2 regions of the Psychrobacter sp. T6-4 genome follow, and region 1 is predicted to be linked to the other one. Evidence: riboswitches for the same ligand, from Rfam matches in the RefSeq annotation. Region 1 holds a riboswitch; the other holds the start of a gene.

The links. Region 1 has a riboswitch for thiamine pyrophosphate ahead of thiM (hydroxyethylthiazole kinase). Riboswitches for the same ligand answer to the same signal wherever they lie in the genome.
Region 2: another riboswitch for thiamine pyrophosphate. It lies ahead of thiC (phosphomethylpyrimidine synthase ThiC); the one in region 1 lies ahead of thiM (hydroxyethylthiazole kinase).

Annotation. Positions count from the first base shown of each region.
Region 1 covers NZ_JBQQEZ010000015.1:4,911-21,252, forward strand. Annotated here, with positions in the region: gene ACTXGE_RS10770 (DMT family transporter) at 1-33, opposite strand, end outside; gene thiD (bifunctional hydroxymethylpyrimidine kinase/phosphomethylpyrimidine kinase) at 78-860, opposite strand; gene thiE (thiamine phosphate synthase) at 857-1,516, opposite strand; gene thiM (hydroxyethylthiazole kinase) at 1,513-2,310, opposite strand; TPP riboswitch at 2,368-2,456, opposite strand; gene ACTXGE_RS10790 (HpcH/HpaI aldolase/citrate lyase family protein) at 2,572-3,639, opposite strand; gene ACTXGE_RS10795 (cysteine protease StiP domain-containing protein) at 3,720-4,883, opposite strand; gene ACTXGE_RS10800 (HAD hydrolase family protein) at 4,935-5,756, opposite strand; gene ACTXGE_RS10805 (phosphoribosyltransferase domain-containing protein) at 5,855-7,117, opposite strand; gene ACTXGE_RS10810 (S1 family peptidase) at 7,359-8,411, opposite strand; gene ACTXGE_RS10815 (sugar transporter) at 8,755-9,954, shown strand; gene ACTXGE_RS10820 (ATP-grasp domain-containing protein) at 10,018-11,163, opposite strand; gene ACTXGE_RS10825 (TerD family protein) at 11,315-12,592, shown strand; gene ACTXGE_RS10830 (TerD family protein) at 12,708-13,316, opposite strand; gene ACTXGE_RS10835 (TIGR00266 family protein) at 13,392-14,144, opposite strand; gene ACTXGE_RS10840 (TerD family protein) at 14,306-14,881, opposite strand; gene ACTXGE_RS10845 (DUF475 domain-containing protein) at 15,217-16,317, opposite strand.
Region 2 covers NZ_JBQQEZ010000001.1:196,384-212,725, forward strand. Annotated here, with positions in the region: gene ACTXGE_RS00875 (AOC03_06830 family ribosome hibernation factor) at 113-1,225, shown strand; gene ACTXGE_RS00880 (glutathione S-transferase N-terminal domain-containing protein) at 1,328-2,140, shown strand; gene ACTXGE_RS00885 (endonuclease/exonuclease/phosphatase family protein) at 2,293-3,048, shown strand; gene ACTXGE_RS00890 (NADP-dependent oxidoreductase) at 3,088-4,080, shown strand; gene ACTXGE_RS00895 (EcsC family protein) at 4,243-5,124, shown strand; gene ACTXGE_RS00900 (alpha-ketoglutarate-dependent dioxygenase AlkB family protein) at 5,121-5,750, opposite strand; gene ACTXGE_RS00905 (alpha/beta fold hydrolase) at 5,917-6,795, opposite strand; gene ACTXGE_RS00910 (ABC transporter ATP-binding protein) at 6,842-8,755, opposite strand; gene ACTXGE_RS00915 (EamA/RhaT family transporter) at 9,058-9,969, shown strand; gene ACTXGE_RS00920 (fructose bisphosphate aldolase) at 10,159-11,049, shown strand; gene thiC (phosphomethylpyrimidine synthase ThiC) at 11,133-13,181, opposite strand; TPP riboswitch at 13,408-13,524, opposite strand; gene ACTXGE_RS00930 (oxidative damage protection protein) at 13,606-13,896, opposite strand; gene argH (argininosuccinate lyase) at 14,089-15,462, opposite strand; gene ACTXGE_RS00940 (histidine kinase) at 15,591-16,342, shown strand, end outside.

The sequences.
Region 1 (16,342 bases):
AACGTAAGGTGCTGGTAATCCATTTTTAACCATAATAAGTACTCTTTAAACCAGCTTAGTTATTGAATGTTTTAAACTTAATAAAACTCATAAAAATGATGCACAGGCCCTTGACCTTGCCCCACCTCAAGCTTGTCTGCGTGTTGTAGCGCGCCAGTTAAATAGGTTTTTGCTTTTGCGCAGGCAATATCTAATGGCTCGCCGCGCCCCCAATTGGTCGCAATCGCGGCTGACAACGTGCAGCCTGTACCGTGACTGTTTTTGGTATTGACACGCACGCTTTCAAACCATTGATGCACGCCGTCGACGTACAGCAAATCTGGCGAATCGTCTTGCTGTAGATGTCCACCCTTCAAAAACGTCGGTACTGCTAGCTGTTTGGCTTGCGCTAGCATCTCGTCACGATTTTTGGCTTCATCTTCACCAAGCAGATCTGCCGCTTCTGGTAGGTTGGGCGTAATGAGTCCGACTTGGGGTAGCAGTTTGCGCATCGCTGACAGTGCATCTGCGTCAAGCAGGCGGTCACCACTTTTGGCAACCATGACGGGGTCTAGTACCACCTTTTTAGGTTGATATTTCGCTAAGGCCTTAACCACGCAGTGAATCATGTCAGCGCTGCCCAGCATACCGATCTTGACCGCATCGACGCGCACATCACTAAACACCGAGTCAATTTGCGCGCGTACCATCTGGGTAGGTAGCATCTGGATTTGCTGGACGCCTTGGGTGTTTTGCGCGACGACGGCGGTGATCACGCTCATCGCATAGCCGCCATTGGCGCTAATGGCTTTAATATCAGCTTGAATACCCGCGCCGCCAGTACAGTCAGTACCCGCAATCGTTAAAATATTGGCGATCATTGTTTTGCTCCTAACAAGGTTTTGGCGGCGATTTTTGGATCGAGAGCGGCGCAAACTGCTGACACTACAGCGATACCATCACAGCCTGTGGTATAAACATCAGCTGCATTGTCTTGACCGATACCGCCGATAGCCACGCTAGGCAATTGACTCTGTGCGACCAGAGTTCTCAAGCCTTCTATACCGATAGGCGGCGCGTGATTAAGTTTGGTTTGAGTGGCAAAGACAGGACCGATACCGACATAGTCCAGTTGCGAGAGATGCTTGGCGTGCGCTACTTGTAGCTCATTGAGAGTATTAATCGACAGTCCCAGCCAAACGTCCGCGCCTAAAATAGCTCGCGCTGCATCGATTGCCATATCGCCTTGACCAAGATGTACGCCGTCAAGCTGGGCTTTTTTGGCAATAGCAACGCGATCATTCATCACGAGTGGCACGCGTCCAGCGATGGCTTCTTTGAGCGCGCAGGCTATCTGGTACAACTCATCATCGCTAGCGTGTTTATCGCGCAGTTGTACCATCGTGACGCCGCCGTCAATCGCTGCGCAAACGGTATCAATCAAACCGCGCTCCGTGCACATGGCGCTATCGGTAACTAAGTACAAGCTCAGTGCCTCGCTAGATTTGTGCGTGGTTTTTGGGGTAGAGGTATTCATATAATGGTCACCTTGGCATTGTTAGAGACTTGATCGGCGTCTAAGTGATAAAGGGCGTCCAAGAATTCAACGTAGAAGCTACCAGGACCTTTGGCTGCCTTGTCTGCCAGCTCACCTGCTTGTCCGTAATAGCAGAGTGCACTGATGACAGCGCCTGTCAGATTATCGCGGTTACTACCGATAAAGCCGCCGATTAAAGCCGTCAGTGCACAGCCAATCGCGGTCACACGAGTCATCATAGGTACGCCATGATGTACGCTCCATTGCTGCGTGCCATCAGTGACCCAATCGACCTCGCCTGTGACGACGACGACTTTGGCATGTTTGGTGAGAGCTTCGGCGGCAACTTTGGCTGCCTCAACGGTATCGCCACTATCAGGACCACGGCTTTGACTACTCATACCCGCTAGTGCCAAAATCTCAGAGGCATTACCACGGATGACATCAGGCTTGAACGCTAATAAGCGCTCACAGCTTTGCAAGCGGTAAGCGGTAGCGCCGACTGCTACAGGGTCTAAGACCCAAGGGATATTTTGCTCATGAGCGACTTGTGCGGTTGTCAGCATGCTATCAAGCCAGTCTGGCGATAACGTGCCAATATTGATGGTGAGCGCATGAGATAAGCGCACGAACTCTGGTGCTTCTGTTTGGGCATGTACCATAGCAGGCGAGGCACCAGCGGCTAGTAAAACATTGGCTGCGGTGCTCATAGCGACAAAGTTAGTGATGTTGTGTACTAAAGGCGCTTGAGTACGAAATGAGGTAAAGCAAGAATGAATCGATTGAGGATGCATTTTCTCTCCATAACTAAAAATGGCAGGCGAGAAAACACATAGCATCACGAGTGGATACGGTGACGGCTATACACTCCCTACGCCAGTATGATCTGGATCAGGTTCTAAGGGTACATCTCAGCCTAACGGCGCCCCTGTGAATAACGTTTTGATATTTTATATAATAACTTTTAGGATAAAGGTTTTAATCAATCTATACCAATACAAAGCATCTTACCGAGCTTATCAAAGTAATACAATACAAGACTTGGTAAATCTAACTTACATTCTTGAATTAAATTCATTGCTGTTGTTATTAATTGTCCCAAACACTTCGGCGCGATTGACGATCTCAGTCGCCCAAGCGCGGTGAGTCGCAGGCTCTAACATGGTATTGTTAAATTTAAACACCGCTTTTGCCTCAGTATGGAGGATAGCTTGCGCCTCATCAAGCATATTTATCGGCACACAATAAGCCTGCTGCACTAAGGCAATTTGGCTGGGGTGAATGACGGTTTTGCCTACCAAACCCAAACTAACATCGCGTCCAAGCTCTTGCATAAACAGCATCGGCTGATCGAGATATTCAAAGACAGGGGCAGACAGATAAAAGCCATGCGGCACAAAGCAGCCCAGCAGCTGATAGGCCAAAGTACCTATAGGCGTGTCATAGACGATACTGTTTTTGGGGCGGCGCAGGCGCAAGGTGGCAAACAAGTCATTGCCACCGATACGTAGGGCAAAGACTGGCTGACTAAAGGCTTCTTTAAAGCCGATAGCCAGCTCTTGATTATGGTGCGGATTAAACAGCGCAGCAGTCTCAAGCGTTGGCATCAACAGCTGATCGTCACTTAAGTTCTGACAGGCCATACGCCAATTGGACAAGCTACACATATCGACTTTGGGCATGACAAAACCGTCGAGCAGATCGATATGAGGATAATCTGCTAACTGCTGTAGCATCATCGGATTACGTGGACGCACAAATACCAGCGGGCGCGTCGGCTGGCCTTGAAGTTTTGCCTGAGTATTATTTGATGGCTTATTAATGGTATCTTTATGCGCTGACCAAGTACTTAGCAGAGTCTGCAAACGCTCAAGCGCCAACTCGACATCATTGTGGCTGACCGCATCCTCAAGGCAGATGATAATACTGTTAATCGTCGGTAACTTATCGCGCTTAATCACTTGCCAAATATCCTCACGAGTGGCTGGCATATATAGGCTAGCACCCAACTGATAAGGATGGTAAGTGATCGGCTTAATCATATCGTGACGCTCAGTGATCAGATGCGTATAGGACTGAGTATGGCTATAAATATTTGATTCGTTGTTTGACGTATCTGACATAGTAGGCATCATAAATAAGTGAGTATAAAATTTTAATAGACAGGATTTATCAAGGACTAGGTCGTTAAATGCTAATCTTTTTAGCTACGCTGCTTGATCAAAGTAATGGCTTGATAAGGCAATATTTTATCACCTAAAACGTTAATAGTGATATCGCGATCGTCGCATAAATGCCTTAATAAGACCGTATCCCGATGATCGGTGCTCGCCAGCAAAATGCGCTCAGGATCACGGCGTAATATCGCTCGTGTCGCTTCGGCAATGGTCGGTTTGATACGATTGCGATTAGTAATATGATAATCCGCCGCTATTTTATCTATAAGCCGAGCAGTCTGGTAGCGTGGCTGCTTAAAAGTTGGCAAACGTTGCAAGGGCTTCGTCAATGCGCGGCGCGCGGCATCACTATGATCGACGAAGGCTAAGCTATGATCTACCTCTACTAAGTTATCATAAAATACACTGCGATGTAGTCCCGATTGTGGCTCGGTATACAGGCTACGCGATATCAGTCCTGACACCGTACTATTTAGCAGACCTGATGGAATGAGCCAGTCCTCCTCGCTCGCCGCAAGCCAAGCGACACCTGCTGGGTCAGCAAGTGTCAGCAGGGGAATAACGTCTTTTCCTTGATGAAAAATAGTAGCAAAATGAGGATGACTGCTATCGTTAAATGGCTGAAGGCTACGTGCCAACTCCTGATAAATCGCGCCTTTGCCTGTCCAGCCATCGACAAATACGATAGGACTGTTTGGATGAGCATCTAATATCATCTGCATAGCGATAGGATCCAGGCCGCGATCACGAATGATGCTAATGCCATAATGCACACTGGGCAAGTTATAGTCGCTATCGCTATCGTCTGATAGGGCACGCTGCAATAACACGCCAATCGGCAAACCTGCCCGCACTAAGCTGATCAGTACCAGCGGATGCTCATTATCGACTGTCTGCACAAAGATATCGTGCAATGTATAAGCCAAATTAGCAATATCTGTCGCCGTTCTATCTGTACCTTGCGCTAATGCCTGCTGGTATAATTGCTCGTGCATCGCCGTTGGTGCTTGCTCTAGAGTCAACATGTCCGAATAATGACGCTGCCCGCTTTGAATCAGCGCCTCTTTTTGTTGAGTAGGCACATCGGCAACCGCATCTTTATCGACGATGTCGAGCAGTACGGTGACGTCAGAAGATAGGTAGCTGCCTGAGCCGTATTTATCTAATCTTTGTATATTATGATGGGTCATAAAGATGTTTTACTTGTATAAGCGATTGTTATTAATATTCTAAAATCAAACTTACTTGCGACTAGTATGGTCATGCATTTGACCATGATTGGGCATGCCGTACCAGTCAAGCAATTGTAGAAAGGGTAAATCTGCTAAGCTATCACCAAAACCAAAACTTGGACGTTTGACATCTAAATGCTGGTCTAATAAAAACTGCACCGCGTGACGCTTATGCACCGCATGTGGCAGTATCGCAAGATTATTAGCGTTCACATGGACATAAAAGTGTCGCTCAAAATCACGTATGAGTGTAGGCAATTTTTTAGCCAATTCTTTTAGCGCTTGATGGTCTTTTTTTGCGTGCTTTATCGCTAGATAGATGGTTAATTCTTTGTTACTAGAACCAGTACTAAAGCTGTCGATATGCGGCGTAAATACCAGATGACTGTTCTCATTTTTGCTATGAGTTGCAAATAGCTGGCTGAGTTGGTGAAGCTTGTCTTGCAAAGGACTTAGCTGCTGATACATATGCTGCTGCCACGCGCTCAAAAGCTTACCATCATTGGTCAAAACAATCGCGCCATGAGTCAGCACTTGCCAGCTGTCAAAAGGCAGTTTAACGCGTTTAATCTCGTCTCGATCGCGTGCAGTGACGACTATCAATTCAGTGCTCGCAAGGAGCCAATTAAAAAAGCTCGCTTGACGCTGGCTCATAAAACTTAACGGCTCGCCTTGTTTATTTACCGTGGCGCAGACTAAGCTCTCAGATTTAGCCGTTGGCAAGTCCCAAGCGTCGATCTTACGCTGCGTTTGAAATAGCGTATCGTCTAAATCCATGAGCGCGTAGGGTTTGATGATTTCGGGGTTGGTCTGGAAGAAAGGGGTGGTCATAAAAGTGTCCGTTAATGAAGTATAAAGTTAAAAAAGCTGGTCGCGTAACCCACCTTTTCGTAAGTTTAAACGGTGGGTTACGCTTCGCTAACCACACCCTAGGCTAAATCTAGACTTCCATCATCACAACCTACCACCAAAACATTATCTAAACCTTGCCACATATCATCCACACTATCAGCAGCCGTTTCCACGCACAATACAATCAAATCCCAATCGCTAGGCTCGACATTATAAGCAAAATTAGTCATGCCCAATCCATAATTGTCATGAAAACTGATCATGGTAGTAATCGCACCACCGAGTGCGATAGGCGAGCGCGTTAAGGCGCTAAACTTCACTTTATTCTGTGAGTCAGTATTTTGCTCAAGCCATTCTGCCAATAAAAACGGCAACCACACAAACTCATTACTACCGAGTACTAAAATCCGCGCAGGCAACTGTGCTTTATCAAACGTCGCTCGTCCACTAAAACGGGTAAATGAGGACTGAAACCCTGCAAGATAATCAGCAAAGCCATCGGTACTATCGAGTGTCGGAAAGCGTCCCCAATTGCCAGTATTACCCAACGGCTGCGAGCCTGCTTCTGTGGTATCTACCGAAGGCATAACGATAGGTTCAGGATTGGGTGCATCCGTCCATTGCCACGCCCCAGACAATAGATGATGACGCTGAAAGTCGATATCAGGCAAACGAGTAGAGATGTAGTCATCAGCATCAGGTGCCTCTTGATTGAGTGACCAATCCACCAAAGTCGTTAGATGCACTTGTTCTAACTGGCTTAGACCAGAGTGACGTAGAGCGGTCACCACGTTAACGCAAGTATTACCCGTTGAGGCTTCGTCATCGACCATAATCAAGGTCTTGCTGGCGAGTAGCTGCTCTTGAGTGATTCTATCAGAGCTTTGATAAATGAGATGCTGGCTGGCGTGACTATGATCTTCGCTAAACGTCGTCAGCAAAGTCTCCTTATTATCATCGCTATGCTGGGCATGACGCGTAGAGTTTAGTAGTAGCGCGTTAGGGTAGCGCGTTTGTAGCGCTTGATGAACGCCTGCCGACAGTCCCACGGCAGTCTCCGCCATACCTATGACCAAAATGGGTTCAGGCAGATCGTTAGGCACTAAACTTGCCAAATGCGTAAAAGCAGTGCGCATGGTACTAGGCGCGACAGGAATATGCCGACCTAAGACTTTTGAGACAAACAAAAAAGCACGTTTGGGATTGATACGCTGCGCAAACCCAAGTAAGTCTTCTAATTGACAAGGGGTATTATTATCTAGTGCGCTATTGGTTTGATAAGTTAAATTCAAGGTACCGCGAGGTAGGGTGATGCTCGTACTGTGTTGCTGATTTGGCATTCATATTCCTTGGTGTTTCTAATTTTCGATATTTAGTAACGTTATAATTTTATATAAGTGTAAAGGGATTTTAACCCTGACAACCCACCAGCCATAGCGCACTGCGGCTTTGTTTGCTTAGTTGTGGTGTGCTCAACGTTGAGGTTGATACAGAGTGTGAGTTATTCAAACTAATACCAGCGCTGGCAAGCAGGGCAGATAATAACTGAAATTTCACTGCATAGTTCATATTTTGTGCCTGTTAATGAACGAGGCTGGCTGTCACCATACCGATGACCTCGCCTGTTGGCAATAATAAGGGACTACCACTAGAGCCAGGTTGGATAGGCGCGGTAAATTGCATATAGCGGATATCATCGCCAAACCCTGTCAACCCCGAGATACAACCTTGGGTCACTTGCAACTGACTACTGACGCCTGATAGCGGAAAGCCTAAGGTGGTAATGGTCTCGCCTAATATATCTGAGCACTGCTGGGCAAGTGGTAGATGGCTCGGTAGTGGCTCGCAAACTTTAATGATAGCTGAATCACTACCGATGTCGCTCATCACCACTTGCGCCTCGCGGTCAGGCTGCCCTTGCTGACGGATACCTATCATCGCTGCCGACTCAATGACATGATAGCAGGTCAGTAGATGATAGGAATCAATCGCGAACGCTGTACCCGTCCACGTCTCGCCAGGGGTGACATGACGCGGTGGGCGCGATTCATTATTGCGCTGGTCTCGTTGCTGCTGCTGCGCGGATTGAATGAGCGCATGAGTATCTGGCAGGCGAGTATCTAAGCTCACCTGCACGCGCTGCTCTAGGCTCGCTAGCCCTTGGGTTGAGCTCTCACCCAGCGCCCTGCACTTAAACTGACCATTACGCTGATAAATCTCTAATATTATAGCGGCTTTGACATGACGCTCATTGGCTACAAATTCATAATGAATAGCACTATCATTCAAAGTCAGACTGATAGTGTCTAATTCAACCGCTGGTAAATCTAAACTCGGCTCGTAGTAAGTATAAGCAATGAGTTGCAAGTAGCTCACGTTTTGCGTCTCAAACAATTTTGGCAAATCAAGTTGCCATGCGCTTGGGTTGTTAGCATCATCTAGCTGCACCCAGTCTTTGGGCGCGTGTAGATAGGCGGGACTACAAGCAGCTTTTCGTCTGTCATCTAAAGGCAACCAAAGCAGACCGAGCTGCTGACCAAATGTAAGCGAATTATTGGCTGTAAAAGCGACTAAGCAGTTGGGTTGCTCAATAACCGTATTTGCGCCTAACACTAGCGTCGTCTGTGCGCTCATCGCTTACCCTCTGCTTGAGTTTTTGTCATGGGCTTAGTCCCTAAATTTACCCTTATAAATATACAGTTATGTTGTGCATAAGCGTATCTATTCTAACGGTTTTTGCAGAGAATTGGAGGGCAAAGATATTTTGATGAACTTAATCAATTACCGTGAACATAAGTCTGATAGATAATTAAAAAACAATGTACTAGAATATGCCGCTGAACGAAACTGGATTTAAAAGTAGAGCTATATTACTGCAAATTGGTGAGCATTACTCTTTACTCATATTTCCTAGGTCCTAGCACTCATTCTTGGGTCAGCCGTGCTATCTGAGCACTTTTTTATAGTAGTCAGTGATATGGAAAATAACTTTGAGGTGGATTCAGTATCTCGCCGCACGCAGTACTTTCGAGTGATCTTGATGGGTGTCAGCGCTTTTGTGATTAATACTACAGAATTTGTCCCTGTAGCACTGCTCAGCGATATCGCCAAAGACTTTTCGATTACAGCCGCTGAGACTGGCTGGATGTTGACGCTGTACGCTTGGGTCGTCGCTCTTATGTCATTGCCTCTGATGCTATTGACCAGTAGGTTTGAGCGTAAGCGCTTGCTACTGGCTATATTTGTAGTCTTTATTGCCAGTCATGCTTTATCTGTATTTGCATGGAGTTTTCAGGTTCTCTTGGTGAGCCGAGTAGGGATTGCCTTTTCGCACGCGATATTTTGGTCCATCACTGCAGCGATAACGCTGCGAGTAGCGCCTGAGGGCAAGCGAGCATTAGCGCTTAGTATATTGGCTACAGGGACGTCTTTAGCGCTGGTATTAGGCGTGCCTATAGGGCGTATATTAGGTCAATGGTTTGGCTGGCGTACCACCTTTGCAGGTATCGGAATCATCGCTTTTATCGTGTTTGTGCTACAAGCAAAGCTGCTGCCCACATTGCCCAGTATGTTTAACGGCTCCTTTAGAAAAATTCCAGAACTGCTTAATAATCCTTTGTTGGTCAGCCTTTATTTATTCTGCTTTATCATCTTTACCGCAGATTATGCCGCTTATACTTATATCGAACCTTTTTTAAATCGGGTCGGCGCGATGAGTGAGAACTTAGTGACGCTTATTTTATTATTATTTGGCGGCGCAGGACTCATCGGCAGTTATATATTTAGTCGCTGGAGTGACAGATCGAGCACGACCATGATGCTAGCATCCACGGTGCTCATAATAGGCGCAATGCTACTCATGTCATGGACGGCAACGTCGATATGGTTATTTGGCATAGTCACCATAGTTTGGGGTACCGCCATGATACTGCTGATGTTGACCATCCAATCCAAAGTGATAGAAATCGATATTAACGCTCAAGACATGGTGATGGCGATGTTCTCTGGCATCATCAACTTAGGGATAGGTACGGGTGCATTGCTAGGCGGTTACGCAGTCACCTATATCTCACTCTCAAGCGTGGGTTACGTCGGCGCTGCTATTGCTGTGTTAGCGCTGCTACTCGTTATCGTTATGATCAAGCGGTTTCCTGAATTACGTGCCAACAACCATTAAATCATTACCTATGATAAAGGCGCATCTTATTATAGGTAATGACCCAGAATAAAAACGACCTTACTATAGTGCTTGCTCTTCTATCTTCACACTGGTCATAATCGAGCGTACCTGACAAGGTGTGATTTCTTTGACGATATCCTCAAGTTTGGGCTTGTCCGTGAGTCCAAGCCAATAACCAAATCCCACTTGCGTCAGATCGACGCCGCTATGAGCCGTATAACCGATACCACCTGAGGGTCGCGAGTTGATCTCAAGGACGCGGTGCAGGCCTTCATCATCAGCTTTGGTCTGTACGCTGACGATACCGTCGCAGCCAAAGGCTTTAATCAGCGGAACGACAACCTCCATAACCGGCTTCTCATAACCAATGTGCTGAACTTTTCCCGTCTTATGGCGGGTGATGGCGGCCAAGACTTCGCCATACTCACAAACCACGTCGATAGAGTACTCTTGTCCTGGTAAAAAAGGCATAAGCAGCATAGGAATAGGGCGCTCTTTTACCATTTGACTATTGGTATAAGCACTTATAAATTGCTGTGTATTTATTTTTTTGGCTTCGGTAAAGTACAAGTGCTCAAAGCTATCGTAGGTCTCATCTGACGCTTTGCTAGAGTCAAGCCGCCAAAATCCTTGGGCAAAGATACCTGTGACTGGCTTTACGCATAGCGGCTGATGACCATGCTGGGCCAGCAGGGCTTTTAGCTCAGCGGTAGTATCAAACCGCCAAGCGTCTGCTACGGGGATATTATGAGCATGACATTGCTGCATAAAGGCAAACTTATCATCGATAGACTCTAAGGCGTCAACGCTCGTTGCGCCCGTCAATAGACGAATACCAGCAGCGCTAAAGGTATCACGGTGCGCTTCATAATCGATACCATTGCGACCCGTGAGGAGCACCTTTACCTTTTGTTGTTGAGCTTGCTCTAATACAAACTGCCAACGCGGCATAGTAGGCTCAGCTTCAACAGGGTTATCTGTCAATGACTCATCATCGCTGATACTTAAATGGGGCTCTCGATAAATACTATCTGCACATTCAAATATCTCAGGTCTATTATGACGATGTGAAGCGATTACATGAAATGGTGTGTTAGATGTTGCTTTGAGAGCTTGCAAGCTTGCGAGCATATCGCGCTGGCTTGACTGTCCTTCTGCAAGCCAAACACTGGTTATATCTGTAGTAGTACGAGTGTCGCTGGGCATAATTAATCCAATGAATCGGTGATGAATATCAGCATTATTATATACACTGTCATAAGCTATAAATACCATAATCGAGCATTAAAAAGCTGATGGCATCCATGCTACTATAGGGCAATCAGACTACACTATTATAGACAATCAAGGATTATTCATGAGCCAAACCCAAGTCCAACAACTGGTTGCTGGTGCCAATGCGCCACTGCCAACTGATAATATTAGCATCCGTATTTTGAGTCAAAACGCGATTGATTGCGCCGCTTACCGCTTAACGAGCGAGGGCAAGGTGCGCGGCGATGGCGATATGATATTTTATGGGCAGACCCGCAGCGATGATGGTAGCGTGAGCTTTCGCGGTCACGACAGCGATGGATTCTTTGATATTAATCTGCCAGCGCAGCCTGCAACTATAGATAAGATTGCTCTGGCGTTCTCAAGTGCGCAGACGTTGGCACAGATCGGCGATGTCGACATCCAAGTATTGCAAGGCAGTCAAGTGCTATTAACGAGTCAGTTGAGCGCGAGCGGTCGCAATGAAAAAGCGATTATCTTAGCAGAATGTTATCGTCGTCAAGGCAGCTGGAAGTTTCGCTTTATCGCTCAAGGATTTGAGGGCGGCCTAAAACCTTTGTCCGAGCATTTCGGCGTTGAAATCAGCGATGATGCACCTGTGCAAGCACAAAGCCAGAACCAGTCTATCAATACCCAAAAGCCTATCAATACCCAAAAGCCTATCAATACCCAAAAGGCAGGTAGCACTCAAACCAGTACACCGCCGCCGATTCCCGCTAGTCCTTCAATTAACCTTAGCAAAATCACCTTAACCAAGAATCAATCCAGTATTAATCTAAAAAAACGCGACGATTTTGGCAAAATATCAGTCAACTTAAATTGGAATCAGCGCCCAGACACCGCTAAGCAAGCGCCCAAAAAAGGGCTGCTGGGTGATCTGTTTAAGCAGCATAAATCAGGTGGTATTGATCTTGACGTTGGCGCAATGATTCATCTCAAAAACGGTGAGAAAACGTTAATCCAAGCCTTGGGCAATCGTTTTGGTAGTTTGCAGTCTGCGCCTTATGTCCTATTGCGTGCTGATGATAGAACCGGACAAGTGAGCGGCGGCGAGTGGCTCGATATCAATGGTCAGCAGTGGGCGCAAATCGAAGAGGTATTTATCTTTGCCTTCATTTATGAGGGCGCGCCAAACTGGGCACAAACAGACGGGGTCGTAACCATTCATGTGCCTGATCAGCCGCCAATCGAGACCAGATTAACTGAAGGCTCAAATAACTCGCCAATGTGCGCCATTGCTCGCTTGGTCAATCAGCAGGGCAGTATCAATGTTGAGCGTATCAACCAATACTTTAAAGGTCATCAAGAGATGGACAAGGCTTTTAATTGGGGCTTTAGCTGGAAGCGGGGGAGTAAGTAAGCGCTTTAGCATAAGTAAAGCAATAGCATGATAAACCAGTCCACATTAACAAAAACCGCCTAACGATTAACGCTGGGCGGTTTTTTGACTCTAATAAATCTTTAAATAAATAGTACTAAGCATGCGGCGTGATAGCTGGCATCAAGTCATGAAAAGTGCGACCAGAGGCCGTCTCGCCAATGGCGTGCATTTTCCACTCATTATTATGACGATAAACCTTTGCCATAATCATCGCCGTATGTGTCCCTTGTGATGATAAGTTGTAGCGTGCGACCTCAGTATTGTTATTGGCGTTTACGATACGGCAAAAGGCATTCTCTACCGTCTCGAACGTTTGACCGGTAAAGCTATTGACAGTAAATACGAGAGAGACCACATTAGCTGGCACACGTGCAAGATCAACATTGATGACTTCATCATCGCCGTCGCCATCGCCTGTGCGGTTATCGCCCGTGTGCACGATACTGCCGTCTTTTGACTGTAATTGGCTAAACCAGATGGCATCGACCGCTTGCTTATTACTATCGAACATAATGCATGACGCATCCAAATCGATAGAGTCGCCGCCACTACCGCCGCCAAACAACTTACCTAAGAAGCCGCCTTTTTTATCCTGAGGACCTTGAAATACATCCCAGCCAAGACCTAGCTTGACTTTGGTAAGCTCGCCGCCTGCTTCTTTACTTAGAGAGATCTTTTGACCTTTTTGTAGACTAACTGCCATGTCGTTATCCTTATAATAGGTGTGCGTGGAATAAATCGCGAATAAGCAAAGATTTATTTGAATATAAAAAATAGGTTATAAAATATTATCTAAAAATCCACCGCCGCCGCCGCGTCCACCTGAGCTACTACCCAAGATGCTTTGTAGCCAGCCCTGATAGCTGTCGCGATTACGCGAGCATATGATGACTTTTCCTGAGCCTGAAAAGTTAAGTACCATGCCCTCGCCACTAGTGACTGAATTAATAATATTGCTCATGATGCCTTTTTTCTTGCTCGTTGAGACCGAGAGTTTGTACTCAAGGTTTGAGTCCCAGCAGACCACATGACCATTATCAATAATCACGTCTTTGTCAGGTGTGACCTCAATTTCAAACAAGGAGCCAAAACCTGAAACGACAACTTGGCCTTTGCCTTGCGTTTGCATGACCATAAAGCCGCCGGTATCTCCAAACACGGCGCCGCCAAGGTTACGTTGAATATTGGCTCTAATATCGACACCTGTTTGTGCAGCGACAAAAGCGCCATCACTTAACGTATATTGCTGCGCGCCGACATCGATGATTTGCATGTCACCGTCAAGGGTAGGGGCTAGCAAACAATCGCCTTCCCCGCCTGTGGCCTCAATCTGCTGTTGAAACAGGGATTCGTCATTGGCAAAGCGGCGCATAAGCGACTGCATAAGGCCGCCTTGCAATTTACCTTTGAGCTCAAGGTTGGACTCCATCATCACCATAGCATTGGCTTCGCAATAAATTGAATCACCCTTTTTTAGATTACAATGCAAAAAGGGTTCAATAGTACCAATTAAGCTAAATGTCGCCGCCATGAGTTGCCAATCCTTATGCTGATAATTTTGATGTGTGCCTTAAAGCTCACGTATAAATATTAAACCCTAAATAATTTTAAAGCTACCAAACACGTAAAGAGACGTCCTTGATAGCTTATAAAATAGTTATTCTAAAGAATTAGAATATCAGAGAGCTGCGACTAAACATTAACGCCATAAGAAGACGCTAATGGTCCAAGACCACCGCTAAAGCCTTGACCAACGGCGCGGAATTTCCAATCGCCGCTGTGACGATAGAGCTCACCAAAGATCATCGCCGTCTCAGTGCTACCATCTTCTGATAAGTCATAACGGGCAATCTCGCTATTACCATTGTCATTAACGATACGAATATACGCTTCGCCGACTTGACCAAAGTTCTGATTACGGCTTTGACCTTCATAAATAATAGCACATAGCGCAACTTTGCTCACATCAGCAGGAATGCTGGCTAGATTGACTTTGATTTGCTCATCATCGCCGTCGCCTTCACCTGTACGGTTGTCACCTGTGTGCTCAACCGCGCCATTATCTGACTTTAAGTTATTAAAAAAGATAAAGTCCTGATCATTACGTACTTTGCCCGACTCGCCAACCAAAAATCCGATAGCATCTAAGTCAAACTCTTGACCGTCGGTGGCACGTGGATCCCAGCCCAAACCAACAGTAATGTTCGTGAGGCCCGGTGCTTCTTTTGATAAGTTTACGTTGCCGCCTTTTGATAAGCTAATAGCCATAAAATTGTCCTTTAGTTTTATAATTAAAGTGAGATAGAACACACGACGCTAGATAGTTTTGAACTCTCGTATTTATCCTTTAATTTAATTGCTTACATTTAAATCATATAAGAACGTCAAAACTGCGTGTGGTTACGTTTTACTATACTAATCCCATAGCGAGTAAGCAAGGCGAATTTTTTCTATACGCTATATGTTTACTAAGACACACTACACTCGTAACTTAACGATACTTCTGCACATTAAAAACGCTGCTATTTGGCTTTTGCCCTAAGTTTAGAGTAAAAAAATAGGTTATATCAACGGTGTCGATATAACCTATTATTAATACTTTGCTAATCCAGCTGCCGAATCTTTGGGTCAGCATCGTCAGCAGGGTTTAGCAGAGCCTCCATCTTACGATGCTTAAGCGAGGCTAGTAGCGCCCAACCAATAAAGGCAATACCGATAAGACCAGTGATCAGCTCTGGCACATGGAACTTGACGGACAGTAGCATGATGACGGCGAGCGCACCGATAGCATAGTGAGCGCCATGCTCAAGATAGATAAACTCATCAAGCGTGCCTTTATCGACCAAAAAGATCGTCATTGAACGTACAAACATCGCACCAATGGCCAGACCTAACATAATGACGATAACGTCGTTGGTAATTGCAAAGGCGCCAATCACACCGTCAAAACTAAATGAGGCATCAAGCACTTCTAGATATAAGAAACCGATAATACCGCCGCGCATAATAGCGCTAGTCGCTTGACCGGTACTATTGCCTTGCTCATCTAGCTCCTCTTCAAGATCACCTTCTAGCATTCCAGAGATAACTTGAACGCCCAAATAGACCAAAATACCCCAAACTCCTGCGATCAATACTGCAGCCGCTTGCGTCTCTGCTGCAAAGGATACGGCAATCATTAACACAATTAGCGCCACAAAGACACTCATCGCATCGACTTTACCTAGCTTTGCAAGGCGGCTCTCAAGCCACTCAAACCAATGAATGTCCTTGTCATCGAAGACAAAGTTTAAAAATACCAGAAGCAAGAAGATACCACCAAAGGCTGAAATCTCAGCATGATGCGCCATCAAGCGAGCTGAGTACTCTTCAGGATTGTTCAATGCCAAATCAATAACTTGCATCATACCCAAGTCAGCAGTCACTGCGACAATAACGATAGGGAAGACCAGACGCATACCAAAGACGGCGATCAAAATACCGATGGTCAAGAAGATCATCTTCCAAAACTCATCCCAGCCTTTGAGCACTGAGGCGTTAACGACCGCATTATCAAAGGATAACGAGATCTCCATCACCGCCAAAATAGCAGTAATCGATAGCGTAGCGATTAGCCCGCCGATACCACCATGTGAATATCCCCACCAAGCGGCTACTGCCAAGGCAATAGCGGTGAAGATAAAATCTAAATAAAAATGTCTCATGACACATCCTGTCTGATTGTACAGT
Region 2 (16,342 bases), on a different contig from region 1:
GTTATCCGCTAGATAGTGTCAGATTAAGATGACGACCATTTATAGTGGTAATGCTTTAATAGAGTACCAATACAAAAGGTTTATTAACGATAATAAAATAAGGAATGCATCTATGAAAGCAACACTTAAGAGTTTACGTGAGACCAAAGCCAATCCAGCCGTGAGTATTTTTGTTAAGACCCATCGCGAGCATCCTGCCAATGAGCAAGATCCTATCGCCCTCAAAAACCAATTAAAAGTTGCAGAAGAGCGCCTAAACAATGAGTACGATAAGCACACAGCGACCACGATCATGGATAGTATCCATGCAAAAACCAATGATCTTAATCATAACTATAATCTAGATACTCTCGCTATTTTTGCTAGCGTCGATGATGTGCAGCTCATCCGTATGCCGCTTGACACTACAGAGCGCGTAGTGATCTCAGACAGCTTTGCAACGCGTGATTTGGTTCGTGATATGGCAAGCGCAGTACACTTTTATACCGTTGTGTTGACTCGTGATGTCGCGCGCTTAATTGAGGCGTCAAATGATCGCGTCGTTGCTGAGTTTGATAAAGATGATGACAAGCAAAACAATATGGAAAACATTGCCTTTCCTGTCGAAAACAATGGCTTATATACCACCAGTGATGGCGGCTCAGATCGCTCGGCGAATAATGAGAGCAGTCATCTAAAAGAGTTCTTTAACCAAGTGGACAAGAGCGTACAAGAGCTATGGGGTGAGCACAAATTACCACTCGTTATCGTCGGCGATGCCAAAAATATCGGCTACTATAAAGAAGTTTGCGATCGTCCAGACAACATTATCGCTACGGTCTCCAACGTGACTAATCTAGATGATGGCGGCGCGCAGCATATCGTTGATGGTGTTCAAGAGGCAGTAGAAGAGTATCGCTCATCACTACATCAAGAGGCGATGGGTGAGATTGACAAAGCTCGCGGCGCTGAGATGCTACGTACTGACTTGCAAGAAGTCTATCGCGGCGCGTTCCAAGGCGCAGGTGAGACGCTATATGTACGTCGTTGGTACATCCAACCTGCCAAAATCGATGAAAAAGCGCAGACGCTAACGGTAGTCGACGACGCAGCTGGCGAAGGCGTTACTGATGACGCTATCGGCGTGATTATTGAGCATGTCATTCACAATGGCGGCGACGTGGTGTTCTTGCCTGAGGAGATCATGGGCGAAGATCAACCGATTGCTCTGGTCACCCGTTATTGATATAGCACTTGGTCATATAACTAAGTATCATAAAAGTACAATAAAGGAGCATTGGTTCATAACGAGTCAATGCTCTTTTTACATCACAATAAGGCATCCACGATGATTATCCCAAACACACCCCTTGGACATACGATAAAAAGCTTGCAAGCAACGACGACTATGCTGTTGCGCGGTGCGCGTGGCAATATGGGCACGCCCAAGCCTATGCAGCCTGAAAAAATGCTGGTGCTCTATGAGCATGAGGCCTGTCCCTATTCGCGCCGTGTACGTGAGGTCATGACCCATCTTAATTTAGACTTTGAGAGTCGTCCCAGTCCGCACAAAGGCCACGTTTACCGCGATGAGCTCACAAAACGGGCTGGTAAAGCGCAAGTACCGTTTTTGATTGATGATAACCAAGACGTCAAATTACTTGACTCACAAGCGATTATCGATCATCTATTCGCGCATTATTCCAAAAAAGGCACAACCCCCAGCAAGTATCAAAGAGCCCAAGATGATGACAACGCCACCCTTGTCAATAAAGCGGCGAGTGTGGCCTCTATGATGCGCGGCGTAAAAGCCGACCACCCCAAAAAGAATGACGCGCGCGGTAAACCTAATGAGCCGTTACATTTATATGGGTTTGAGGCCAGTCCCTTTTGCCGATTGGTGCGTGAAAAACTCAGCGAGCTTGAGGTCGGTTATATTAACCATAGCGTCGCTCGCGAGCAGATTCAAGACATTGGCGGCTTTGGCGTTCGACTCAGTGTAGGGGAGTATCAGCCTGTCAAAGGCGGTAAACGTGAGCGTTTGATGAATGAGGTGATGCATGGCAAATTACAATTTCCGTATCTAGTAGATCCTAATACCGATACGCAAATGTATGAGTCCAAAGACATTATCAATTATTTAGATGAGCACTATGGGTAGTTGGTCTGTTGATCTTAGCTGAGTACGCTGCTCCAGCGCTTTGATAAACTACCATAATGATTATCTGCTACTATTCATCATAAGTTTGCTAATTATTTTGATTACGACTAAACGATCAAACCCAATTTTTCTATCTTAAAAATGATAATTCTATGACCACTAAATCTTTTGTATTGACCAGTTATAACATTCATAAAGGCATGTCGCCGATGAATCGGCAAGTCAAGATGCAGGGTATTGCGCAGGCGCTCGATACTATACGTGCAGATGTAATTTGCTTGCAAGAAGTGCAAGGTCAAAACCTAAAACGCAATCTACAATACAACGAATACCCTGATCAATCGCAGCACGAATGGTTCGGAGAATATCTGCAATTTCAAAATAGCTATGGCAAAAACTCCGAGTACCAAAACGGTCATCACGGCAATGCAGTACTAAGCCGGTTCCCGTTAGACCCCAAACACAATGTCAATATCACCGTCAATAAGCTTGAGCAGCGCGGCGTATTGCACTGCGAAGTTCAACCCATTGGCTGGGATATCCCTGTCGTTATCTTGTGCGCGCATCTCAATCTATTTGAGCGCGACCGTATCAAGCAGTACGAGGCGATCAGCGACTACGTGCGTAACGCCATTGCTCCTGATCAGCCACTGATATTGGCAGGTGATTTTAATGATTGGAAAAAGATGTCTTGTGATAAATTAGCGACCAATCTCGGTATGACCGAGGCTCTACGGTGCTGTCATGGCAAGCTATTACCGACGTTCCCAGCTAAATTGCCTGTACTCAGCTTAGACCGTATCTACGTGCGCAATCTGACGATTAAGGATGCTTGGGTACATACGGGCAAGCCGTGGTCGACGCTATCAGATCATCTACCGATTAGTGCAGAGCTGGTGCTGGCTTAGCCTGATTACTTTTAAACCATCGAAAAGGAAGACGCAATCATGTCTACGCACGCTATACCAAAAGACCAGCACGCTGTACTGATCAGTAAATTTGGTACGCCTGAGGTCATGCGCTACGAAGGTGGCGTTCAAGTCCCTGACATTGGTGATAACCAAGTACTGATAAAGGTCGCGTATGCAGGTATCAATCCTGTCGATTACAAGACTCGTCAAGGCAAAGGCTGGGGCGCAGACAATATTCAAAAACAGTATTTCGATAAAGGGTGGTCTACCATCTTAGGCTTTGACGTCGCAGGTATAGTCGTCAAAAGCAGTAGTGATGATTTTGCTATCGGTGATAAGGTTGCCTCGCTTAGCTTCAATGGACAGTGCTATGCCGAGTATGTAGCGGTTGAGGCAGAGCTACTTGCCAAAGTGCCCAAGACTGTTAGTTTAGAGCAGGCAGGGGCGGTGCCTTGTGTCGGTCAAACAGCATTACAGTTCATTGATTTTGCCGATATAAAAGCAGGTGAGCACGTCGTTATGAATGCCCCTGCTGGCGGCGTTGGGCAATTGGTCGTGCAACTGTTGATGGACAAAGTGGCGACGATGGGCATCAAAGTTACCGTGATCTGCTCACCTGATAAGTACGACAAAATCTCAGGTTTGGTCGATAGAAACCAGCTAGCGGGCTGGATTGACTATACTAAAGACGATAATTTCCCTAACTTACAAGCGGATGTGTTGCTAGATTTGGTCGGTAACGAGGCTGGCGTGCGCGCGCTGAGCGTACTTAAACCTCGCGCGCGCGTCTTCGTGCTACCGACGATTTGGGTGGATAAGCTTAAAGAGGCAGGTAGTGACAAAAACCTAAGCGTAGAGGGCTATGCAGTCAAGCCCAATGGTCAAGACATGACGCGCGTGCTTAAGTGTCTTGCTGATAGCAAGCTGACGCTACAGATTCAGCAGGTTTATCCTTTAGCACAGGTAGTCGCCGCTCACACTGATCTGCAAAAAGGCGACGCCTTTGGCAAATTGGTACTCGCCGTATAAGTTACCTTTATACTACCTATCCGTGTTTATCCTTACAAAACCAATGCGTGTAAGCCGCTATAGTATTCATACTGCGGCCTTTATTGATCGCTTCTAAAAGCGGCTGGTTTGAAATTTTGGTTCTCAGCCGCCTAGCACATAATCATTATTAAGGATAAAAAAATGACCGATGCAAAGGATAATGCAAATAGCGACACTAGCAACGACACCAAAAGTCACGGCAGAGGTAACGTTTATGCTGCTCAAGTACGCCAAGAGATAGAGGCATGGAAAAACCCTGATCAAAATATAATAGATAAAACCTTTGCAGCTTTAAGTGCGCCAATAGACAAGGCAGGCGATGCGCTAATGAACGCGCCGCAATTGGGCGAGACGCTCAAGCAAGCGACACAAAAAGCTATTGTAACTCTAAGCGATGCAGCAAACTGGACGCTAGATACCCAAGATGCTATAGAGGCTTATCGCAATACGCTGGGTAATAGTGACGCGGTTAAATCTTTCGATGACATTGCAAGCTTAGATATCGCGGATGTTGATGAGCAAGTGACATTATTTAAGAGCAAATACGTAGCACTGACAAGTGCACAAGGCGTAGCGACAGGAATGGCGGGCTGGGCAGGTATCAGTGCTGACGTGATGGGACTAATCACCGCCAATCTGCGCGCTATCGGTGAGTATGCCACTTATTATGGTTTCGATATGAGTCAAAAAGGCGAACAGCTATTTGCCATGTCACTGCTAGCAGTTGCGACTTCTGCGTCTGCTGATGAGCGTAAAGCGGCGCTTGAGGATACGGCAAGCTTAACTCAAGACCCTGAGACTAAGGCATTTAATAAAATAAATGAAGAGCTGATGTCGCGAATACTTAGACAGACGGCAACCAAAGTGGCGACCAATATGGTCAAAACCAAAGCGGCGCAGATTATTCCTGCGGTAGGCGCTGTGGTCGCAGGCGGCGTCAATGCCAATTATACGGCAAGTGTGTGTGAAGCGGCGTATCAGTGCTACCGCGAGCGTTTTTTGGATCGCCAAGAGTCATTTTAAGCGAGCATACGCCGAAAGGTCAAGCTGATACGGCCTGAATCAACCGTTGTGGTCTTGGTGATACTATGCTTCCAAAACGTCTGCGTATCTCCCTGCATGACAAGCAGCTGACCTGACTTAAGATAGAGCGCAGCTTTGACAGGCTTGTTTTGGTGTCTGATAGTTTTGTGTTTAAAGACAAATTTGCGTGTGGCGCCCAAAGATAGCGCCGCAATAATAGGACGGTCACCTAGCTCCTTTTCATCGTCAGCATGGTAGCCCATACCCTCAGCTCCTGACGGATAATAGTTAAGCAAACAGGAGTTGAAATTGGTCTTAATACCTTGCGCTAGTAGTGATTTCTCGATAAATTGTTTCACATGAAACACAGAATCCGACCAAGGAATGCTCGAATGCGTATGGCCTGAATAGCGATAGCTTGTGCCGTCGTCACCCATCCAGACAATTTTGCGGCTAGTGATATGTGTCTTGCCAAACAAAGTCACACGATCAGATTGCCAAGGCAAGTCAGCCAACAAAGCTTCGTATAACGCATTAGCGTCCTCAATCACCACACCAAAATCATTCAAAATACCATCACAGGGTAGTAAATTGTGCTGAGGGATGAGCGGGAACAAATTAGTCATAGGGCATCTATAGTCAGTCCATTGTAAGCGTAACTGATATTAATTTTGCGCAGCCTCTGGCTGCAACGACACAGCATGCAAGGAAAATTGATATCAGTTGCGCGTTAAAATTAAATGTATCTGTTTTATTTAGTATTTACTATACCCTATAGATTAAAGATGTTGTTTACTTGTCATTGAAGTCTTTTAGGATGAGCTTAGCGCATTCTTCTGGCGCTTCTACAGGGAGTAGATGTCCATTTTCAGGCATAACGATCAGCTGATCTGAAGGGACAAATTTTTGCCAATTTTTGCGAACTTGATCGTTAATAAAAATAGTGGGTTTACCGATAATTAAGGTATAAGGAACGGGGGTCTTTTTTAGGGCGTCGTCGATATAGGGTATGCCAAAATAGCTTGCCAATTCTTGCTTTGGACTAAAAATAAAGCGGTAACTGCCATCGTCTTGCAGCTCAAGGCTTTGCTCAGCAAAGAGGTGCAAGTGCTCGTCTGAGATACGACGATAGGCATTTTTGCTACGTAAGTTATCATAAAGCTCTGTCACACTTGACCAAATATTTTGTTTACTCAGCGCGCTTTTAAAGGGTTCTCGAGTGAGCAGAACCTTACGAGGAATGAGCTTGTATAGCCTTGCTTGGCGTTTGGTAAAAGTCACAGGCTCAATTAAATATAGCTTTGAGAACAGATCAGGACGTTTAGCCGCTGCCATCGCGGTCGCAGTCGCGCCTTGTGAATGACCGATACCGACTACAGGCTTATCTTGCGTCTGCTCCAAAAACTTAATAAGAAGATCGGCATCCTGCTGGCGGGTCAACACTTTTGCCTTTGGCTTATCATACCAATAGCCGCGCATAGCCAGCGCGCTGATATCAAAATTTGTGGAAAGCTGGGTGAGCAGCGGTTTGTAATTACCGACAGTAAAGCCATTACCTCCATAAAAATGAGCAGGCGCGCGCTTAGTGTTTGTATGTGCGCCAAGAGTACTTAAATCGTAATACCGCGCTTTTTTCTTTTTGAGGGTAATCGGTTTGGCAAAATCTTGCATGACAGCACTATCCTTATACTTTGTATTCGTTTAACTTTATAATGGTTTAGTTATCTTCACCTAAGAACCCACCACTTTGACGTTGCCACAAGCGCGCATATACACCACCGAGCGCGAGTAACTCCTCATGGCTACCTTGTTCGATGATCTGGCCTTGTTCCATAACCACCAAGCGATCTAGGGCGGCAATCGTTGAGAGGCGATGGGCAATCGCAATGACCGTTTTGCCCGTCATGATGTCGTTTAGACTCTCAGTAATGGCAAACTCAATCTCAGAATCAAGGGCACTGGTGGCTTCATCTAATAACAAAATTGGCGCGTTTTTGAGCATGACGCGCGAGATAGCGATACGCTGACGCTGACCGCCTGAGAGCTTAACCCCGCGCTCACCAACATGAGTATCAAGACCTGTATTGCCTTTATCATCGTATAAGTCTTTGACAAAGTCCCAAGCCTGCGCTTGTTTGGCGGCAGTTATAATCTCGTCATCGCTTGCATCAGGGCGACCATAGGCAATGTTTTCGCGGACGGTACGATGAAGTAAGGAGGTGTCTTGGGTAACCATACCGATTTGCTGACGCAGGGACTCTTGAGTGACCTTGTCTATAGCCTGTCCATCGATACAGATTTTGCCACTATCGACATCGAAGAATCTTAAGAGCAAATTGACCAGTGTTGATTTACCTGCGCCTGAGCGCCCAACCAGACCGATTTTTTCGCCTGGTTTGATATCGAGATAAAAGTTATCTAGTAGTTTAACTTGTGACAAGTTTGATGCGGCAACCGTTTTGACCTCATCGATACGCGCCCCTTCAATATCGCCATTCTCCTCACCTTCATAACTAAAATCAACCTGATCAAACACAATATGACCGTCAGTGACTTTTAGAGTGGGCGCATTTGGTACATCGATAATAGTTTGCGGCGCTGATAACGTGCGCATACCGTCTTGTACCGTACCGATACTCTCAAACAAGCTAGCGGTTTGCCACATGATCCAGCGGGTCAGACCGTTTAGGCGTAGTGCCATCGCCGTCGCCGCAGCAATCGCGCCGACGCCAACGGCGCCTTGTTGCCACAAATAAAGACCGATACCTGCGGTACTACTGACCAAAATCACGCTAATGAGATGAGTTGAAACCTCCAAATAGCTTACCCAGCGCATTTGCGCGTGTACCGTACCCAAAAACTGACCCATCGCATTTTTGGCATAACCTAGCTCACGGCGTGAATGACTAAAGAGCTTGACGGTCATGATATTGGCATAAGCGTCGGTAATACGTCCAGTCATGAGTGCGCGAGCATCTGCTTGTACAATAGCAGTTTGTTTTAATTTAGGAATAAAATACCACATCGTCAAAGCGACTAAGATGAACCAAACGATAAAAGGTATCAATAATAAGCTGTCTAAATTAAATAAAATGACGCCCGTTGTAATAAAATAAACGGTAACGTACATAAACATGTCGGTGACCGTCATCACCGTATCACGTACCGCAAGCGCCGTTTGCATTACTTTGGCTGAGACGCGACCTGAGAACTCATCTTGATAAAACTGCATCGACTGCCCAAGCATACGCTGATGAAAACGCCAGCGCATCTGCATGGGGAATACGCCTTGTAAGGTTTGAAAATGAATAAACGACGATAAGGCAATCCAAAAGGGGCTAACTAGCATCACTGCAAACATAAGCAGGAGCATATCGCCTTTGTTTAGCCATAGATTTTGCGGGGTATAAATCCCAAGCCAATCGACAATATCGCCAATCCAAGCAAACAGCATAGCTTCATAAACGCCAATACCCGCTGAAAGCACCATAAACAGCAGCAGCCAGCCACGCAGGCCTTTGGTACAGGCCCACAAGAACTTTAGCAGACCATCACGAGGTGCAGGTAGCGGCATTGGAGATTCAGGAAAAGCGGGCAGACGGGTTTCAAAAAAGCGAAAAAGTGCATTCATAGGTAGCAAACAGACAGTAGTATCAGCGTACAAAAACCAGCATTAGTACTCGCGGTTTTGCGCCTTTACTTTTAGGATTAGAATAATCGGATATTTTATCAAACTTCATTATCAGGCTTGCAGGCTAATTGTAAGCTGAGATCGACTGATGAGGATACTTTTAGCTATCAGGACTATTTAGAGGTGCATATAAATGAGTTGAGATATAATCATTGCTGATTATGAAATATATTGTTACATTCTCTACTGACTTAATTTTGAAAACATTGAACATTGACTTATTTTATTTAAGGGTAAAACTGATGTTGTATTTGATTATTGCAGTGCTGTGCAGCGTTGCCGTTTCGGTGCTATTAAAAGTGCTGCGGCTAAAAGATATAGATATTCGTCAAACGATTGTCGCCGGTTACCCTGTTGCCTTTTTACTCACTCTAGTCCTACTCAAACCTGATATCAGCGCTATCAGTACGCTTGGCGGCGCATGGGGCATTATCATCGCCCTTGGTATTTTACTGCCGCTCGTTTTTGTTATTCTTGGCCGTGCTATCTCAGCGGTAGGTATGGTGGCCACGGACGCCGCTCAGCGCTTATCGCTAATCATTCCTATCATCGCCGCTTTTTTATGGTTCGGTGAAGTGCTGACAGGGACACGTATATTTGGCCTACTGCTGGGTTTTTTAGCGCTAGGCGCGCTGGTGTATCGCCCGCAGCACTTGGCAATAGCTACCACTAGTACTGCTAATATAGATCATCCTAGCGACAGCACGACTAGCAATAACAGTGCTCTCTCATACGCTAGGCAGACGCCACTTTGGTTATTCGGTGTTTGGGTCGGCTATGGCATTATTGATATTTTATTTAAGCAAGTCGCCAAGCAGGGCGCTGCCTTTCCATTAACGCTATTTGTTAGTTTTGGCTTAGCAGCTGTGCTGTTATTTATCTATTTGCTTATCACTCGAGTGCGCTGGCAGGGCAATGCTTTGGCAGCAGGTCTGCTGCTTGGCGTACTGAACATGGGTAATATTTATGCATATGTGCGCGCCCATCAAGTCTTGTCTGAATCACCAAGTATCGTCTTTACGGGTATGAATGTTGGGGTGATTACCGTCGCTACCCTTATTGGGGTTGGCGTATTTAAAGAGCATCTTAATCGCATTAATATGTTAGGAATTCTGCTGGCTATCTGCTGCGTTGCGGTGCTGTTTTTGGCGTAAACTTGAGTTAGGATTTACTGATTAAAATTTGACGGTTAACTGACTAAATACAAGCAAATGCTAGCGCTTATGGTAAGGTAATTTATAATTCGCTATGGGTGTTGCTACGTCGTTAGGAACGAACATCGCTAAGCGCTTATAACACGTTATGATAAAATAAAGATTCAATAAATAGAGGATACTTAATCAATGGAATATCAAAAACAACTACAACGTATAAAAGAGGGTTCAGGATTCATCGCCGCACTCGATCAAAGCGGCGGCAGTACGCCTAAAGCGTTAGAGAATTACGGCGTAAACGGTGATGCCTACGATAGCGATGATGCTATGTTCGATTTAGTGCATGAAATGCGTGCCCGCATTATGACCTGCGACTGCTTTGATAATGAGCGCGTCCTTGGTGCGATTTTATTCGAAGATACGATGGATCGTGAAGTAAACGGCAAGTCCACTGCCAACTACTTATGGGAAGATAAAAACATCGTTTCTTTTTTAAAGGTAGATAAAGGTCTAGCTGAGCAAATGAGCGGCGTGCAAGTGATGCGCCCGATGCCAGATTTGGATGCGCTACTTGATAAAGCTAAAAAGTACCCTGTATTTGGTACTAAAATGCGTTCAGTCATTTATGAGCCAAGCGTCGATGGCATTGAGCTTGTCGTACAGCAGCAGTTTGATGTCGCCAAACAAATCATCTCTAAAGGCTTTATGCCCATTGTTGAGCCTGAGGTCAATATTGATAGCGCACAAAAACACGAGTGTGAAGTGATACTCAAAGCAGATATTTTGCGCAATCTGGATCGTTTAAACGACGATCACCAAGTCATGCTTAAACTGACTTTGCCAGAGGAAGAGGGCTTTTATCAAGAGCTCGTCGATCACCCAAAAGTGCTCAAAGTAGTCGCGCTATCAGGTGGTTACAGCCGCCAGCAAGCTTGTGATAAGCTCAAGCAAAACCCAGGTATGATCGCCAGCTTCTCACGTGCCTTTACCGAAGGCTTAAGTAAGCAGCAGAGCGATAAAGAGTTTGCTGAGACCATTGATAACTCGATCAATGAGATTTATGAGGCGTCAAAGGTTTAATTTGACTCCTTTTGCAAAAGACATCAGCTAAAAAGGCGCTACTAATCAGTAGCGCCTTTTTTTAGGATTACAATCAGTCTTTATCATACCTCTTTATACAACTGACGACCCTCAGCACGATATTTTTCTGTCATCTCAGCCATGCCTTGGCGAACTTCCTCTAAGCTCGCTTCACGGGCTTGCTCGACCAGTTCAGTATCGACCTGCTTGATACGGTGGTTCTCGTTTTGAAGATCACCGCTACTTGGCGTGACTTTATTTTCCAAGCCTTTGGCGTACTCACGCACATTTTGCGTGATTTTCATCGAACAAAACTTAGGGCCACACATGGAGCAAAAGTGCGCCGACTTGTGCGCGTCTTTGGGCAAAGTCTCATCATGGTATTCACGCGCGGTATCAGGATCCAGCGCTAGATTGAACTGATCATCCCAGCGAAACTCAAAGCGGGCTTTGGATAACGCATTATCACGCGCTTGTGCCCCTGGATGACCTTTGGCAAGATCGGCGGCGTGAGCGGCAATTTTGTACGTGATTATGCCGTCTTTGACATCCTTTTTATTAGGCAATCCTAAGTGCTCTTTGGGCGTCACGTAGCAGAGCATGGCGGTGCCAAACCAGCCAATCATCGCCGCCCCAATGGCACTAGTGATATGATCATAACCAGGTGCGATATCAGTCGTCAACGGCCCTAAAGTATAAAAAGGCGCGTCCGTGCAGATCTCAAGCTGCAAGTCCATATTCTCTTTTATACGGTTCATCGCAACGTGTCCGGGACCTTCGATCATCACTTGTACATCGTGCTCCCATGCCACTTGGGTCAATTCGCCAAGGGTACGTAGCTCACCAAATTGCGCTTCGTCATTGGCGTCTTGCAAACAGCCGGGACGCAGGCCGTCTCCTAAGCTAAACGCGACATCATACTGTTTCATAATCTCGCAGATGTCCTCAAAATGCGTGTATAAAAAGCTTTCTTTATGATGAGCCAAGCACCACTGCGCCATGATAGAGCCACCACGCGAGACGATACCTGTCAAACGATTGGCGGTCAGCGGCACGTAGCGTAGCAGCACGCCTGCGTGAATGGTGAAGTAATCTACGCCTTGCTCCGCTTGTTCAATTAAAGTATCGCGGAAGATCTCCCAAGTAAGATCTTCTGCCACGCCATCGACTTTTTCTAATGCTTGGTAAATCGGCACGGTACCGATGGGCACGGGTGAGTTACGAATCAGCCATTCACGGGTCTCGTGGATATGATTACCCGTTGATAAATCCATAATGGTATCCGCGCCCCAACGTGTCGCCCACGTCATTTTCGACACTTCTTCATCGATAGAAGAGCCGAGCGCTGAGTTGCCGATATTAGCGTTTATCTTCACCAAAAAATTACGACCGATAATCATCGGCTCAGACTCAGGATGGTTGATGTTATTTGGGATAATGGCGCGTCCAGCGGCAACTTCATCACGGACAAACTCAGGGGTGATAATCTTTGGCGTATTGGCACCAAAGCTTTCACCCTCGTGCTGGCGCATGTCAGTTAACTCATGCTGTTTTTGTGTTTCGCGGATAGCGATGTATTCCATCTCAGGCGTGATAATACCGCGGCGCGCGTAGTACATTTGCGTGACATTGCCTACTTTGCCATCGACGTCTTTAGCACGGCGCGGTTTGTCGATGTGCGCAAACCTAAGGTTAGCGGTACTAATGTCACGTGCACGGGCTTGCCCGTATGAGCTAGACAGACCTGTTAGTTGTTCGGTATCACCGCGCTCAGCGATCCAACCCTCGCGTAATTTAGGCAACCCTTTGGTGAGATCAATATGAGCATCGGGATCGGTATAAACGCCTGAAGTGTCATAGACATAAAACGGCGGGTTGTGCTCCCAGTCCGACTCATCAACGCCTTGAATAGGCGTAGGATCAAGTGTAATCTCGCGCATCGGCACTTGTATATCAGATCTTGATCCTTGGATATAGGCTTTACGAGAAGCGGGGAGAACACGATGCAAGTCGCGAGCGTCCTCCTCAAAACGGGCGTCGGTAGAGGTGCGATGGGCAGGGGTTTTTAGTGCATCGGCTTTTTTGTCAGACGATTTTTGATTAGGTTTTGATATTAGGGTTGAGGCTGTCATATGCTGTCCTAGCGTGTTGTTTTGAATAAAATCAACACCGCCAGTAGCTGCGGGACAAGCATAGAATTTATATCTATCTTAATTGCATAAAACGTTTTACTACGATGATAGGCAGTCAAACGCTTCAAAAATCAGTAGACGCCACTTCATATTAACCAACGTGTTCTAGCGATAAGAGACAGTATGATAATAAAAAGGCATTTCTGCGCGCCTAATAGATAGGTATAACGTATGCTTAAGACTTCCCTGCGTCGGTACTAACCGCATCAGGTTCGGCGGGTGATCTCTCAGCGAATGCGCACTGGCTTGTGACCAATTGCACACCGCACCCCGAGTCTGTCAGTGTTGTAAATTTGTTGCTGGCAAGTTTACACCAGCAAGCTTTATAGTAGCAAAATTAGCTTAGGATAAATAGCAGTTTGCTTTATTTCTCTGGCGTCCAACCTTGCGCACGCTCGTAGTCTTCATTATCTAAGAACTTATCCCGCTGCTCGGTCAAAAACTTTTTGGCTTCAGGATCCATCATACTCAGATGATTTTCATTAATGAGCATGGTTTGTTGCTCAAGCCACTCTTTCCATGCCTTTTCAGAAACTGTATCTTGTAGCTCTTGACCTTTTTTGTTTGGAAAAGGCGGATGCGGCATCTTTGGCAAATCTTGCTGATATTTGCGGCAAAATACGGTATTGGCTTGCGGGTTAAAGGTCTCAGTCATGAGGTGCTCCTTATTGATTTTATGAAATTATTTATTAAATATTAGTATTTATCTATGATAACGGTCTTAGTCAATTTAGCAAAGGCTATCAGGTGTATAGAAGGTAACAGCGAGTGTGCCTAAGAGAATGAACAAAAATACCCGCAACAATGGCGGGTATCTTTATAAAAGATATACGTTGGTAAGTATCAACTAAGCAAAAGCCTTAAGGCGGGCTCGGCCGTTAATGACCGCTTGCTTAACTTGATTGGGCGCTGTGCCGCCTAAATGATCACGCGCCGCGAGTGAGCCCTCAAGCGTTAAATACTCAAAGACATCATCACCGATAGCGTCACTAAATTGTTGTAGTTGGGCTAGTGACAAGTCACTCAAATCAACGCCCTCCTTGATACCCAAAGCGACTGCATGACCGACGACTTCATGAGCATCGCGAAAGGCGACGCCGTTACGCACTAGATAATCGGCCAAATCGGTCGCTGTCGCATAGCCTTTCATGGTAGCGGCGCGCATAGCCTCGATGTTTGGAGTGATATTCGGTAGCATATCAGCAAAGGCAAGGAGTGAGCCGGTCAATGTATCGACGCAATCAAATAGCGGCTCTTTATCTTCTTGGTTGTCTTTATTATAAGCGAGCGGCTGACTCTTCATCAGACTAAGCAGCGTCATCAGTTGACCAAAGACGCGCGCTGATTTACCGCGTACCAGCTCTGGCACATCAGGGTTTTTCTTTTGTGGCATGATAGATGAGCCGGTACAGAAGCGATCGGGTATCTGCACAAAATTAAACTGCGCCGACATCCATAAGATAATCTCCTCGCTCATGCGCGATAAATGCATCATCAAGATCGAAGCGTTCGATGTAAACTCAATAGCAAAGTCACGATCTGAGACGGCATCAAGTGAGTTTTGGCAAATGCCCTCAAAGCCTAGCAGCTCGGCGGTGATGGTACGATCTATCGGAAAGGTCGTACCAGCCAAAGCTGCGCTACCGAGCGGCATCTGATTCATACGGCGACGAGCATCTTTTAGGCGCTGGGTATCGCGGTATAACATCTCAAACCAAGCCATGACATGATGACCAAAACTTACTGGCTGCGCGGTCTGCAAATGGGTAAAGCCTGGCATGATAGTGTCGGTATGCTGCTCAGCCAGATTAAGGAGACCGCTTTGCAAGCGCACGAGTAGCTCAATGATATTATCAGTCTCCTCCCTTAGCCAAAGACGAATATCGGTTGCCACTTGATCATTACGGCTGCGCCCCGTGTGCAGTTTTTTGCCAACTGCGCCAATCATGTCTGTCAGACGCGACTCGACGTTCATATGTACGTCTTCAAGGGCAATGGACCACTCAAATTCGCCCGCTTCAATCTCAGCGAGCACCTGCCGTAGACCTTCTATGATCGTTGTAACCTCATCATCAGCCAAGATGCCGCAGCGACCAAGCATCGTCGCATGGGCAATTGAACCTTGGATATCGTGACGGGCAAAGCGTTGATCAAAGCCAACTGACGCGGTAAAAGCGGCGACAAAACTGTCAGTGGCCTCACTAAAGCGCCCGCCCCACATCTGCTGGCCCTGACTATTTAGAGCAGCAGTTGACGAATCGTTTTGTTCAGTGCTGCTCATAGTATCTGTGCTAGAATCAGAGACAGGTGACTTTTTATTTTGCTCAGAATCAATGGAGCTATCAGGGTTTGAAGAAATGGCGTTCATATCGGTCTAAGACTACTCATAAGAATAAGCACTCAAGTATAGCAAATGATGAGGTCGCCTTACTAGCGGCGCGCTTAGAGTTTTTTATCCCCAAGCTCATGGTCATGATGAAGCCTTGGCAGTGGCTGATGTACATCTTTTTTTGGTCGTTATTTGTCACTATCACTAAGCGCCAAGATTTGGTTACAGGGTCTGATTTTGCCATTTTTTTTGCAGGCTATTTTTTTCAAAACGTCATCTCAATTCTTCCTATTTTATACCTTATTGATTATCTGCGACCCATATTTAAGAGTATGAGTAACGTTAGAGTCAGCGTCTATATCATAGCGCTATTTATGACAAGCTCTGCTGTAACTATGATTTTAGTGCAGCTAGTGATGATTAATTTTGATTGGCTCAAGTACGATACTCGAACGTTTATCATAGATGTTATGCTCGATAGTATTGTGGGCGGCGGTTTTACTTTAGTCTTTATCCTATACTTTTTACGCCGCTACATGGAGCTAAATGCTCTCAAAGCCTCATTTGAGGACAAGCTTGGCGCGCAAAACGATATGATTAAAGCCCGTATTGCTCCGCACTTTTTCTTTAATACCGTTAATACACTAATCGCCCTTATGGATTCTAATCCTGCGCGCGCCTCTAAATTACTAGAGCACGTCTCAGCGCTCTTTCGTGCCAGCTTCAATGGCGCTCGTGAGATCAGTTTTGAAGAGGAGATTGCACTTTGTGA